One region of the Stenotrophomonas sp. 28608_Sma genome, then DNA from elsewhere that is predicted to be linked to it. Evidence: riboswitches for the same ligand, from Rfam matches in the RefSeq annotation. Region 1 holds a riboswitch; the other holds the start of a gene.

Evidence for each region. A riboswitch is a leader RNA that binds a small molecule or an ion and turns the genes downstream of it on or off. The one in region 1 is predicted to bind thiamine pyrophosphate.
Region 2: it holds a riboswitch for thiamine pyrophosphate, as region 1 does, so the genes downstream of both, thiC (phosphomethylpyrimidine synthase ThiC) here and ACZLHH_RS01035 (TonB-dependent siderophore receptor) in region 1, are expected to answer to the same signal.

Annotation. Positions count from the first base shown of each region.
Region 1 covers NZ_CM151308.1:232,576-239,572, forward strand. The annotation lists gene ACZLHH_RS01020 (Dyp-type peroxidase) at 1-843, shown strand, start outside; gene ACZLHH_RS01025 (hypothetical protein) at 928-1,344, shown strand; gene pnuC (nicotinamide riboside transporter PnuC) at 1,849-2,418, opposite strand; gene ACZLHH_RS01035 (TonB-dependent siderophore receptor) at 2,427-4,616, opposite strand; TPP riboswitch at 4,687-4,782, opposite strand; gene ACZLHH_RS01040 (phosphotransferase enzyme family protein) at 4,826-5,950, opposite strand; gene ACZLHH_RS01045 (glycine zipper 2TM domain-containing protein) at 6,076-6,483, opposite strand; gene ACZLHH_RS01050 (XVIPCD domain-containing protein) at 6,730-6,997, opposite strand, start outside.
Region 2 covers NZ_CM151308.1:4,145,536-4,152,532, reverse strand. The annotation lists gene ACZLHH_RS19650 (hypothetical protein) at 33-368, opposite strand; gene ACZLHH_RS19645 (IS110 family RNA-guided transposase) at 496-1,410, shown strand; gene ACZLHH_RS19640 (BCCT family transporter) at 1,649-3,226, opposite strand; TPP riboswitch at 3,472-3,573, shown strand; gene thiC (phosphomethylpyrimidine synthase ThiC) at 3,656-5,500, shown strand; gene ACZLHH_RS19630 (ion channel) at 5,640-6,311, shown strand; gene ACZLHH_RS19625 (winged helix-turn-helix domain-containing protein) at 6,572-6,997, shown strand, end outside.

The DNA of each region.
Region 1 (6,997 bases):
GCCAAGGCACGCGAGGTGCTGGCCAGCACCGATGACCTGATCAAGAACACCGCCATCCGTGAAATCGAGCGCACCTTCACCTGCAATGTGGCCATTGGTCACCGCGTGTGGCAGCCGTTGGTGGGCACCACGCCGCCGCGTGAACTGAAGCCGTTCCGCGAGATCAAGGGCGCGACTCACACCGCGGTGTCCACGCCGGGTGACCTGCTGTACCACATCCGTGCGCGCACCATGGACCTGATCGTGGCATTCGAGCGCAACCTGCTGATGGCGTTCGGCGACGCGGTGGAAACGGTCGATGATGTGGCCGGCTTCCGTTATTTCGATGGCCGTGACCTGCTCGACTTCGTCGACGGCACCGCCAATCCGGAAGGGCTGTCGTTGCCGGAAGCCACCATCGTGGGCGATGAAGATCCGGAGCATGCCGGTGGCAGCTACGTCGTGGTGCAGAAGTACCTGCACAATCTTGATGCCTGGCGCGCGCAGAAGACCGAGGCGCAGGAAGCGATCATCGGCCGTACCAAGCACGACAACATCGAGCTGGACGATGCACCGGCCGATGCGCAGAAATCGCACAAAACCCTGTGCACCATCGAAGACGCCGACGGCGAGCACGAGATCCTGCGCGACAACATGCCGTTCGCCAATCCGGGCCGCGGCGAGTACGGCACCTACTTCATCGGCTATACGCGCCGCCTGTGGGTAATCGAGACGATGCTCGAGCGCATGTTCATCGGCAATCCCGCGCCGCTGCATGACCGCATCCTCGACTTCTCCACCGCCACCACCGGCGTGACCTTCTTCGCGCCCTCGCGCAAGGTGCTGGCCGACCTCGGCGATTGATCGCGCCGGGCAGCGCCGCCCGCCATCTGCCTGTCATCTACCGCGCCGACCATCAGACGTTGGATGAGAGCGCAGGGGCGGGCGATGGCGATGGCAAGGAACACAACCGGCGCACGCCGCTGGTGGCGGCCGTTGGCCGCGCTGTTCGGTGCGCTCGCACTGGGGAGCGCCGCGGTGTCCGCGCAGGAGGCTCCCGCACACTGGATGGCCTATGCCGCCGCCGTGGGCGGCCAGTTGCAGCAGCGCCTGCAGCAGGAGCAGAACCCGCAGGCGCAGCGCGTGCTGGAATGGCTGCAGGCACACCCTGATGCACCGACGCCGTTGCCGGTGAGCGTGTGGATCGCTGCGGATGGCCGCATCTCGAAACTCGAATTCGACAGTTTGGGCGACGCCCAGGTCGACGCCGACCTGCGCGCGACATTGCAGTCCGCGCCGTTGCAGGCCGCGCCACCGGCCGATATGCGCCAGCCGCTGCGGCTGGGCCTGCTGCTTACCCAGTAGATCCACGCCATGCGTGGATGCGCCTGGTAGATGCCGACCTTGGTCGGCACGCGCACGCCAACCAAGGTTGGCGACTACCGGTAGGCCCCGGCCACGCATGGCGTGGCTCTACTGATCTTGCGGGTGCAGTAGATCCACGCCCTGCGTGGATGTGTTGGGTAGATGCCGACCTTGGTCGGCAGGCGCACGCCAACCAAGGTTGGCGACTACCGGTAGCCCCAAGCCACGCATGGCGTGGCTCTACTGATCTTGCGGGTGCAGTAGATCCACGCCCTGCGTGGATGCGCCTGGTAGATGCCGACCTTGGTCGGCAGGCGCACGCCAACCAAGGTTGGCGACTACCGGTAAACCCAAGCCACGCACGGCGTGGCTCTACTGATCTTGCGGGTGCAGTAGATCCACGCCCTGCGTGGATGTGTTGGGTAGATGCCGACCTTGGTCGGCAGGCGTGTGCCAACCAAGGTTGGCGACAACCGGTAAACCCCGGCCACGCACGGCGTGGCTCTACTGCGTTGCCACCTGCGGTTCACGCGCGGCTGCGCTCCACGCGCGCAGGCCGAACACGGCCAGGCCGAGGAAGAACACGTACAGCGCGGCGGTCACGTGCAGCGACTTGAACAGGTACGCACCCACATAGACCACGTCCACCGCGATCCACACCCACCAGCAGGCCACGTGGCGGCGCGCCTGCCACCACTGGCCGACCAGGCTCAGCGCGGTCAGCATCGCGTCCAGCCACGGCAGCGCGGCATCGGTGAAGGTGTGCATGGCCGCACCCAGCGCCACGCCGCCGCACAGGCCGATGGCCAGGTCGCGCAGCAGCTTGCCGCGCGCCAGTGGCACGATGCGGACGCTGCCCTCATCCGCTGCGTGCTGCCGCCAGTTGAGCCAGCCGTAGACCAGGAAGCCACCGAAGGCGACCTGCAGCAGGGTGTCCGAGTACAGCTTGGCCTCGGCGAAGACCAGCCCGTACAGCGTCACCGACAGCAGGCCGACCGGCCACGCCACCAGCCGGCGCTTGGCCATCAGCCAGACGCCGAGGATGCTGCACAGCGCGGCGGTCCACTCGAGCATGACGCCGCTCACAGCGCGAACGTCACCGACAGGCGGGCCTGTCGCGGTGCGCCGGGGAACAGGTAGTAGTCACCGCCGCTGCTACCGGTATCGCGCCAGTAGAAGCGGTTGAACACGTTGTCCACCGACAGGTTCCAGGTCACCGCACGTTCGTGCAGGCGATGCTGGAAGCGCAGGCCGGCATCGAACACCGAGTAGTCCGGTGCGCGCACACCACCATCGGCGCGGGCGACGTTGGCGCCTGCATAGCGCCAGCCACCGGTCACATCCAGGCCCTGCACGAACGGCAGCGCGTAGGCCACGTGCACGCTGGCGCGCACCTTCGGCACGTTCACCAGCTGATGGCCTTCATAGGCCGGGGTGCCGGTGTCGCGCGCGCGCGCCTGCAGCACGCTGGCGCTGGCCACGATCTGCAGCGCATCGGTCAGCTGGCCGTTGGCGGTCAGCTCCAGGCCGGTGTGGGTCTGCGTGCCTTCCTCGACGAAGGTGTAGCCGACGTCGCTGTTGTCCGGCCTGGCGTACTGGTACGGCTGCGAAATGCGGAACACGGCTGCGCCCAGCGTCAGCGCCTCGACCGGCACGTACTTCACGCCCACTTCCAGCTGCCGCGACTGCACCGACGGCAGGAAGGTGTCGGCGTTGCTGGTCCAGAACGGCGCTTCCTGGCCCAGCGAGATGCCGCGCACGTAGCTGGCATAGGCGTTGAGCTGATCGGTGGCCTTCCACACCACGGCGGTCTGCGGCAGGAAACGCGACAGGCGGCTGTGCCGCTGCGGGGTACCACGCTTGTCGTAGGCACGCTCGTCCAGGCGCACGAAGCGGCCGCCGGCCAGCCACTGCCATTCGTCTCCGAAGCTCATCCGGTCCAGCGCGAAGAACGCGGTCTGGCGGCTGTCCAGGCGTCGTGCGGACGGCCCTGGCATCTTCGGCGACGGCGCGAACACCGGCACCTGTGCGTCGTGGATGTTGCTGGTGCCGACGTACTCGTTGACGCTCGGGCGCTTGTCTACCGTGCGGCGGAAGTAGTCGGCACCGATGGTCAACTCATGGCCGACGCTGCCGGTCTCGAAGCGGCCGCGCAGCTCGGCACGGGCCTGCTGGTTGCGGCGGGTGTCGTCCGGGCTGCGGTAGTCGTAGACGTCGTAGTCGCCATTGGGCGCGAAGTAGTTGCCCGGCACGCTGCCATCGGCACACTGCGTGGCGTAGTAGCAGCCGTAGGCGAAGGCGACGTTGTCATCGATCACCGAGCGGCTGTGGCCGACCGAGACGCGCGACTGCCAGGCATCGTTGAAGTCGTAGGTGTGCAACGCGGTGATGTTGGTGCTGGCGATATCCACCGGGCGCTGCCACGGCTGGTAGCCGAGCAGGAATTCGCGATCCACGCCGTGCGGCAGCTCACGCGCGCCCAGCAGCTGGTAGCCGGACACCGAACGCTGCGAGCTGGTCTGGTAGTTGGCATCCACTTCCAGCTTGCCGCGTTCGCCAATCAGCCAGTCGGCGGCCAGCGAGTAGAAGTTGCGACGGCCATCGGCGTGCTCGACGTAGGAATTGCTGGAATCCCATGCGGCATTCAGGCGCAGGCCGAAACGCGGGGTGATCCAGTGGCCGACATCGACGGCGACGTAGCGCGAGCCTTCCGAGTCGGTACCGAGCGTGGCGGTGCGCACTTCGGCCGGGCGCTTGCCGATGTAGTTGATGATCCCGCCGGGCGCCATCACGCCTGCGGCCAGGCCGGCTTCACCCTTGAGGATCTCCACCGACTGCACGTTCTCCAGCGCCAAGCGCTGTTCGCCGGCGATGGACAGGCCGTTGAAGCGGTAGCCGGTGGCGGCGTCCAGGGCGAAGCCACGGATGGCGATGTTCTGGTAGTAACCCACCGGCGCATACGCATCGCCCAGCGAGGCATCGTTGCTGGCCAGCTCGGACAGCGAACGCACCTGCCGGCGGTCGAGATAGTCGCGCTCGAGCACGTTCACCGAGGCCGGGGTGTCCTTCCAGGACCCACCACCGAAGGCGTTCACGCGTGAGGTATCGGCCTTCGGTTTGCCGGCCTGCACGCGTACCGCCGCCAGTTCGGTGGGCGAGCGCTCGGCGCCGGTGGCAGCCGCATCGGGGGACGCCTCGGCCTCGCTGGCGTGCAGCGGCAGCGCGGCGCAGAGGGCGAGGGAGAGCAGAGTGGGGCGCAGGCAGCGGTTCATTCGGTTCGTCTTCGGACAACAAGGGAGACGAAGCGACGGCGCGCAGGTGCACCGGCCCATGACGGGGGTGTGGCTGCGGCTCAAAGCTCCCTACGCCGGTGCAAACCGGATCAGGTTCCAAGGGACTCTCTCAGCCTGGCAGATCCAGGCACCCCCGCTTCAGGTGACCATTTCACTACAAATGGTACGGATTTGCGAGCCGGTGCCCTTCAGGCTGCCGCGTGCAACGCCTGCAGCAGTGCCTGTCCCGGCGCGCTGTGGAACCACGCCGGATGCCCCAGCATGAACGGCTGCCACGCCACATCCGCGTTTGCGGTGGAGCCAGTGATGCCTTCGAAGTACTCCACTTCGGACAGTGCGAAGTCGAAATGGACCATCGGCAGCAGGTCGGCCAGCAGCTGCACGCGTGCCGCCGACAGCGGCAGCACCTCGCGGTAGCCGTCGAGCAACGCCAGTGCGATGTCGATGCGCACCGCCTCCATGCCGCGCTCCAGTTCCAGCCACGCCACTGCGTTGCGCTCGATCGCGGTGGCGAGGTCAAACAGTGCGCTGGTGGGCGAAGCCAGGCCGAAATCCAGCACGGTGCTGACCTGCCCGTCGCGCCACAGCAGGTTGGAGACATGCCAGTCGTTGTGCGCCCACAGCCGTGGCTCGTCGCGCAGGCGCTCGGCCAGGCCCGTGTGCCAAGGCAGCACGTCGCGCTGCAGCTGTGCTTCCCACGGAATGCGCGCGAGATAGCGGGCCAGCCCCGGTCGTGTGGGCAGTTCGGCTTTGATCGCGGCGATGGGATCGTCGGCGCGGATCAGATCGTCGCGCGCGACCAGCAGATGGGTACTGCGCTGTGGCGCGTGATAGCTGGCGGCGGCACGGTGCAACCGGGCCAGCATGCGGCCGGCTTCGCGGGCCTGCGCGACATCGGTCAGCAACGACCACGACACGGCATCGCGGTACAGGTCCTCGCCCACGCCCACGGCATGCAGCTCGAAGGTCCATTCGCCGTGCTCGACTGCGGTGTGGCCATCGGCTGCCGCAAGCAACTGCACCACCGGTACGCCGGCGGCAGCGAGATGGGCGATGAAGTGGTGTTCTTCTTCCAGGCAGGCCGCACTGCGCACACTGTGGTGGTGGCGCTTGATGAACACCGCGCCGCCCCTGCCATTGACGATGGCAGCGGCCGAGAGTGGCCGCGGGCTGTGCCAGTGCGGATGGCTGTCCGCATCCAGCTGCGGAAAGCGCCGGCGCAGCCACGCGAGGTCTGCGGTGCTGATCGGCGGCCAGTCGGCAGCGACCTCGTCGTTGTTGAGGCCCTGCACCCGGTGGAAAGAAGAAGTCATGCCGCAGCCCCAGTGGGGAAAATCACATCCAAGGCTGCGCATTCAACGCCATGGCCGCGGCCAACGCAAACGGGCGGGTCATCGACCCGCCCGTCCGTGCATCGGCATGGGGGATGCCGCGCTGCTTACCAGCCGCGATGGCGACCGCGGTCGTGGTAGTAGCGGTTGTCGTAGTAGCGCTCGCGCTGCCAGCGACGGTCGTCACCGCGGTCGTAGTAGCCGCTGCGGTAGTAGCCACGGTCGTAACGGCGATCGTAGCGGTCGTCGTAACGGCGATTGTCGTAGTAACGACGGTCGCGGCGGTCGGAGGTGGTCAGGTTGCCGATCGCGCCGCCAGCCACGGCACCGCCGACAGTGGCAGCGGGATCACCGTTGGAGAGCAGGTTGCCGGCCACGCCACCGACCACGGCGCCGACCAGGGTGCGCTTGTCCTTCCTCGACATCGCGCTGGCATCGCTGACCACGGCCACACCGGCCACCAGTGCCAGAGCCATCGCCAGACCGCGGAAGCTGAGTGCGGAAGTACTGAGCATGTTCGTTCTCCTGTGAGGTGCATGCCACGCTGGGCAGGGAGGGCGCGGGGCGCCCCGGCTGCCGTGATGTCCACGCTGGCGTTCCAACATTGCCGGAACATTGCCTGGTCCACCGTGCGGCTTGCGCATTCATCTAGCGGCAGGCGGCATGAAGCAAGGCTGAAAGCGGCCCCGGCCGCTCAGCTGGCAGAAAGGGAAAGGGCCACGCGAACGTGGCCCTCCCTTCTCTCCCAAGGTGCCGCGGGCTTAGACGCCCATCGCCTTCTGGGCCTGCCGGGCCTGCTCCTGCTGGGCGTCCTGCTGCTGATGCAGCACGTTCGGCGCGCCCTGCACGGCACCGCTGCTGAGCGCCAGGCTCTGCTCGCTGGCGGCACGGGTCTCCACCGCCACGCGGCTGGCGGCGGGGTCGCCGATGGTGCCCTGCACGGCGAACAGGCGCTCACCGTTCGGGCTGGGCACCACCGAGTCGATGCGCTGCAGGCCGGCGGCATGCGCCTCCTTGGTCAAAGCCGCA
Region 2 (6,997 bases), 1.1 Mb from region 1:
ACCCGCCCGGCCACGGATAGTTTCCGTGTCCATCACCGCAGGAAAAGAAAAAAGAAGATCAAGAGCAAAGGCAATGGCAACAGCCGCGTGCTGTGGGTTGGGGTCGGATCCGTTTTCCACAGGAAAACGAATCCGACCCCTTCTTGTTTTCCGATACACCTCATCCACGCATGGCGTGGAAAACCCACCGTCACCGGGAAACTGTCGGAGGCGGAGAGGGGGCAGATGGCGGGACCGTCCACGGCATGGATGCCGTGGCCGAGCCTTATCTGATCGGAATCTGGCAGCGTAGGCGTCGAGAGCCGGCGTGGGCCGCCGTGCGAGCCTAGATCTCGACGATCCGTAACCAGGATCGCGACGATCGCCATGTAGCTTGGCGCCCACGCCGGAATCTCCCTTGATCCGCCCGAACAGTTGCTGGAGCGACCACTCGAAGCGATAAGACTGGGCAAGCGGGGGAGCTCTCGACCCTTCCAGACTATACGGAGTCAGGTGATGAACGGGATCGGGATTGATGTCAGCAAGCGTCAGCTGGATATCGGTACGACGGACGGAGAAACCCTGCAGGTCGGCAACAACCGCTCCGGGTTTTCTGAACTGGATGTTTGGCTGAAGAAGCGTCCGACCCGCCAGATCGTGCTTGAAGCCACAGGTGGCTATGAGCAGCCGGTGCTGGATTTCCTGCACAAGGCCGGTCATCCGGTGGTCCGTGCCAATGCCTTGCGCGCCCGGAAACTGGCTCAGGGGTTGGGTCAGATTGCCAAAACCGACCGTTTGGATGCCTACGCGTTGGCGCAGATGGCCGCCCTGGTGAAGCTGCCTCCCTATCAGCCGCTGCAGTCTTGGCAGCAGAAGATGCGGGAGTTCGTTCGGGCACGTCGGCAGGCGATGGACGCCCTGACCATCGCGCGGCAGCAGCAGGAAATGGTGCTTGATCGTGAACTGCGCCGACTACTGCAGGGCAACATCACCCGCCTACAAACGTTGGTTGAGCGTCTGGGCAAGCAGATCGTCGAGCAGGTTGGTCAGCAGCCTCAACTGAAGATGCTGAAGTCGATGAAGGGCGTAGGGCCTGTGCTGCAGGCAGTTCTAGCCAGCTATCTGCCAGAGCTTGGCAGGATCACTGGCAAGCGCATCGCCAGCCTGGTCGGGGTAGCCCCGATGTCCCACGACAGCGGCACGATGAGAGGAAAACGAAGCATCCACGGTGGAAGAGCCGAAATCCGGCAAGTGCTCTACATGGCGGCAATGTCGGCCATGCGGCATGAACCTCGGCTGCGCGATTTTTACCAGTCGCTACGAGCCCGCGGCAAGGAAGGCAAGGTGGCCATCGTGGCAGTAATGCGGAAGATGCTGGTCATCCTCAACGCCCGTGTGCGCGACGCTGAAAGCGAGCTAGTCCCCGCCTGAGGCGAGCCAGGGCGAAAGACCAAAGGCTGCCGGCCAGCGGCCGGCACTACCGTGCCCGTTTACCTGACGGGCCTGAGACTCTCCAGCAACACAGTTGCTACAGGGACGTACTTGCGGCGTGTCCCGCCATCTGCCCCCTCACCGCCAAACCAGCAGCAACCCAGAGCCGCTTGTGAAGTTGCTGTTGCAGTTGCCGTTGCTTGAGAAAAGCGGTGCAGCCGCAGGCTGCAAAACACCCTCAATCCTGATCGTGCGCGCGCGCCGCCTCCGCCTGGGTCTCCTCCTGCGCCGCCATCTCGCGCGCGATCCACGCATCGATCATATGCCGCTGGCGCTGCGCCTGCCGCCGCTCGCGCGTGTACTCCTGGTCCAGCACCCGGTACAGCGACACCATCACCAGCACCATCAGCAGCGCGAATGGCAACGCCGCAATCGTGATCATGCCCTGCAGTGCATCCAGGCCACCGGCCAGCAGCAACGCCGCTGCGATCAGCGCCACCGCGATGCCCCAGGCCAGCTTGCGCTTCAACGGCGGATCGCCTGCCTCGTCAGTGGACATGCTGGCCAGTACCAGCACCGCCGAATCGGCTGATGTCACGAAGAAGATCATCAGCAGCACCAGTGCGGTGCAGGAAAGCAGCAAGGGCAGCGGCATGCTGTCAAACAGGGTGAACAGCACCGTTTCATAGCCATTGCCCAGCGCCTGCACCAGGTCGGCGTGGCCGAAGATCTGCGCCCACAGCGCAGTACCACCAAACACCGCGAACCAGAAGAAGCCCAGCACCGTGGGTGCCAGCACGACGCCGATGACGAACTCGCGGACGCTGCGCCCACGCGAGATGCGCGCGATGAACGAGCCGACGAACGGGGCCCAGGAAATCCACCACGCCCAGTAGAAGATGGTCCAGTCCGCCACCCATGTGCTGCCCGAGAACGGCGACATGCGCAGGCTCATCGTCACCAGCTGGTTGAGGTACGACCCCAGTGTGGTGGTGAACGTATCGAAGATGAATCCGGTCGGACCCAGCACCAGTACGGTGGCCGCAAGAAGCGCGGCCAGTGCAAGATTGAAGTTGGACAGCCACTTCACCCCGCGCTCGACACCGCTGGCGGTGGAGGCCATGTACAGCACGAACGCGATGGCGATGATGGTCAGCTGCAGTGGCACACCCGCGTGCAGGCCGAACACGCGTTCCATGCCGGCAGCGATCTGGATGGTACCGAACCCCAGCGTGGTGGCCACGCCAATGGCAGTGGCAACAACCGCGGCGATGTTGACCACGCGTCCGATCCAGCCGCGATGGTGCCGGCCGATGATCGGTTGCAGCATGTCACTGACCAGTCCACGGCCATTGCGGTTGAACTGGAACCAGGCCATGGCCAGGCCGATCAGCGCGTAGATCGCCCATGGATGCAGACCCCAATGGAAGAATGCATAGCGCATCGAAGCCCGCGCCGCGTCCATGCTCTGCGGTGCGAGGCCTTCCGGAGGCTTGGTGAAGTGGGAAATCGGCTCGGCGGCGCCCCAGAACACCAGGCCGATGCCCATGCCGGCGGCGAACAGCATCGACATCCAGCTGGCGCGCGAGAACTCCGGCTCGGCATCTTCACCGCCGATGCGCAGGTTGCCGAAGCGACCGAATGCCAGGTACATCAGGAAAGTCAGCGCCAGGAACACGACCAGAAGATAGAGCCAGCCGACACTGCGGATGACATCGGCCAGTACCGACTGCACCACGGTATTGAAGGGGCCGGGTGCAACACCGGCAAGCAGCACCAGAAGCAGAACCAGTGCGATGGAAACGCGAAACACCATGAAGGAGCTTCTCCGATCAAGGGATTGAGGGGAGCGAGCAGAGCTTGCTGCGAGGGGCCGGCGACATGCAGCACAGACCGGGCAGGGGCCGCGAAGGCGGCGGGGAAACACCGGCCGCAGCGGCACGATGCGCGTGCACGTTACTGAATGCGATGTCACGGTTCTGTTAATACAGAAACAGCGGATCCACGCCGTGCGTGGATGGAACAGCCAGGAGCTGCAGTGCGTTCTATGCTCTAATGCACACCAAGAAGCGGGGGTACCGCGGCCATGTGGCCACGGTTGAGACAGTCCCTTGGAACCTGATCCGGCTCATACCGGCGTAGGGAAGCTTTGCAGTGCAGCCATGTCCGGACTCCGCCCAAGGACCGTCCGGGCGCGGCAGCAGTGCGCCGCCGCTTCGTCCCTGACCTTCCTGGACGATGCCCGATGAACGCACAGCTCTCCGCCCTGCAGCAACAGGCCCAGCAACTCTCCGAATCCGTGACCCGGCCCATTCCCGGCTCGCGCAAGATCCACGTGCCCGGTTCACGTCCGGATCTGCAGGTGCCGATGCGCGAGATCGCGCTGACCCGCACGCCGACCTTGTTCGGCGGCGAAGAGAATGCACCGGTGACCGTTTACGACACGTCGGGCCCGTACACCGATCCGGAGGTGCGCATCGATCTGTCCGCTGGTTTGCCGGCACTGCGTCGCGGCTGGGTGGAAGAACGCGGTGATACCGAGCGGCTGGAAGGACTGAGCTCTTCGTTCGGTCGCGATCGCGAGCATGACCCGAAGCTCGATGCGGTGCGCTTCCCCGCGCGCAGCCTGCCTCGCCGTGCGCGTGCAGGTGCCAACGTCACCCAGATGCACTACGCGCGCCGCGGCATCATCACGCCGGAAATGGAATTCGTCGCCATCCGCGAGAACCAGCGGCTGGACGCGATCCGCGATGCCGGCCTGCTGCAGCAGCACCCGGGCGAGGCGTTCGGCGCTTCGATCCAGAAGATCATCACCCCGGAGTTCGTGCGCGACGAAATCGCCCGCGGCCGTGCGGTGCTGCCCAACAACATCAACCATCCGGAGAGCGAGCCGATGATCATCGGCCGCAATTTCCTGACCAAGATCAACGCCAACATCGGCAACAGCGCCGTGTCCTCGGGCATTGCCGAGGAGGTGGAGAAGCTGGTGTGGGCGATCCGCTGGGGCGGTGACACGGTGATGGACCTGTCCACCGGCAAGCACATCCATGAGACCCGCGAGTGGATCATCCGCAACTCGCCGGTGGCGATCGGTACCGTGCCGATCTACCAGGCGCTGGAGAAGGTCGATGGCCGCGCCGAAGCACTCACCTGGGAGATCTTCCGCGACACACTGATCGAGCAGGCCGAGCAGGGCGTGGACTACTTCACCATCCACGCTGGCGTGCTGCTGCGCTATGTTCCGCTCACCGCCAAGCGGGTCACCGGCATCGTCAGCCGCGGTGGCTCGATCATGGCCAAGTGGTGCCTGGCACACCACAAGGAGAACTTCCTCTACACGCATTTCGAAGACATCTGCGAAATCATGAAGGCCTACGACGTGACCTTCTCGCTGGGCGATGGCCTGCGCCCGGGCTGCATCGCCGATGCCAACGATGCCGCGCAGTTCGGTGAGCTGGAGACGCTGGGTGAGTTGACGAAGATCGCCTGGAAGCACGACGTGCAGACCATGATCGAAGGCCCCGGCCACGTGCCGATGCAGCTGATCAAGGAGAACATGGACAAGCAGCTGCGCGAGTGTGGCGAAGCGCCGTTCTATACGCTGGGCCCCCTGACCACCGATATCGCACCGGGCTACGACCACATCACCAGCGCGATCGGTGCGGCGATGATCGGCTGGTTCGGTACGGCGATGCTCTGCTACGTGACGCCGAAGGAACACCTCGGCCTGCCCAATCGCCAGGACGTGCGCGACGGCATCATGGCCTACCGTATCGCCGCGCATGCGGCGGACCTGGCCAAGGGACACCCCGGCGCGCAGGTGCGCGACAACGCGCTGAGCAAGGCGCGCTTCGAGTTCCGCTGGGAAGACCAGTTCCATCTCGGGCTGGACCCGGAGAAGGCCAAGGAATTCCATGATGAGACCCTGCCGAAGGATGCGCACAAGCTGGCGCACTTCTGCTCGATGTGCGGCCCGCACTTCTGCTCGATGAAGATCACCCAGGACGTGCGCGACTACGCCGAGGCCGGCATGAAGGAGAAGTCGGAAGAGTTCCGCGCCGCCGGCACCGAGGTCTATCACCAGGGCTGACGTGTAACGGGTAGTGCCGGCCGCTGGCCGGCATTCCGTCGTGCGTGGGACCGGGGAGAGTGCCGGCCAGTGGCCGGCACTACCGCTCATCACGCCGCTCCCGGCTATCCTCCGCCCATCACCCTGGGGAAAGGACGCCATGCCCGTTGCCATCACCACCCGCTGGCTGGCCATTGCCCGCCGCCATCCTTCGGCCTGGCTGCTGGGTGCCCAGTTGATCGCGGTGCTGCTGTATCCCGCACTTGATGACACCGCCGGCGGCCGTGCGGCACTGGGCATGTTCGGCATGGCGGTACTCGGCCTGGCGCTGTGGGTGGTCCAGCGCAGTCCGCTGGGCACCTGGCTGGCACTGCTGCTGGCCATTCCTTCGGTGGTGTTCTCGCTGGTCGGCGCACTGCTGGATCGCAGTGCGCTGCTGACCACCGCGCAGCTGCTGGAAAGCCTGCTGTACTTCTATACGGCCGGTGCGCTCATCGCCTACATGCTCCAGGACCATAAAGTCACCCGCGATGAACTGTTCGCAGCAGGTGCGACATTCACATTGCTGGCGTGGGCCTTCGCGTTTGCTTTCGCCGTGTGCCAGCAATGGTATCCGGGCAGTTTCCAGGGCACCGGTGGTGGCGCGCAGCGCACCTGGATGGAGCTTCTTTATCTGAGCTTCAGTTTGCTCTCGGGTGTTGGCTTGAGCGACGTTGTGCCACTGCATCCGCAGGCGCGCGCCTTGGTCATGCTGGAGCAGTTTTCAGGCGTGATGTACGTAGCTTTGGTGGTTTCGCGACTGGTTGGATTGACCATGCTGCGGCGCATGTGAAAATGAACGCCAGATAAAAATTTCGCGCCCCGCAGGGCGCGAATGGTGCAGCAAATTATGTGAATGCGTCGGCGAGAGAGAGCCTGGATGTCGACCACGCGATAGGCGAGGTAACCCGCATAGGCTAGTATTCGCCCGCTTCATTGTTTTTGCGGTATGCGCCGATGCTTTGTGCGGAGTCTGGCTTTTTGCTGTTCCCAGGACGGGAGGGTATCGAAGGCAAACGCTGCCCCGGACCTGTCTCTACTGTGTAGCGGAAAATGAACAGCAGTGAAAACCAGCCCCCCGGATTCGATCGGATCCGGATAGGAGAGTGCACTGTCACTCTGTCCTCGCGCGAAGTCGAGGTCGTGGGTGCGCGTCGCCCGCGTCGGCTGACGCCGAAGGCGCTGGGCGTGCTGCGTGTGCTGCTGCGCCAGCCGGGGCGTGTTGTCACCCGCGATGAACTGTTCGCGGAAGTCTGGCCGGACACGCTGCCGACCAATGATGTGCTTACCCAGGCCGTCACCCAGCTGCGCAAGGCGTTCAGCAACGACGACGACAACGGCCAGGCCTATATCGAGACCATCGCCAAGACCGGCTATCGCCTGCTGGTGCCGGTGCAGGTACTGGACGATGTCGAGCCGGCGCCGCCCGCGGGAGCCGATGACGAAATCGTGGACATGCAACCGGCGATGGCCATCGCC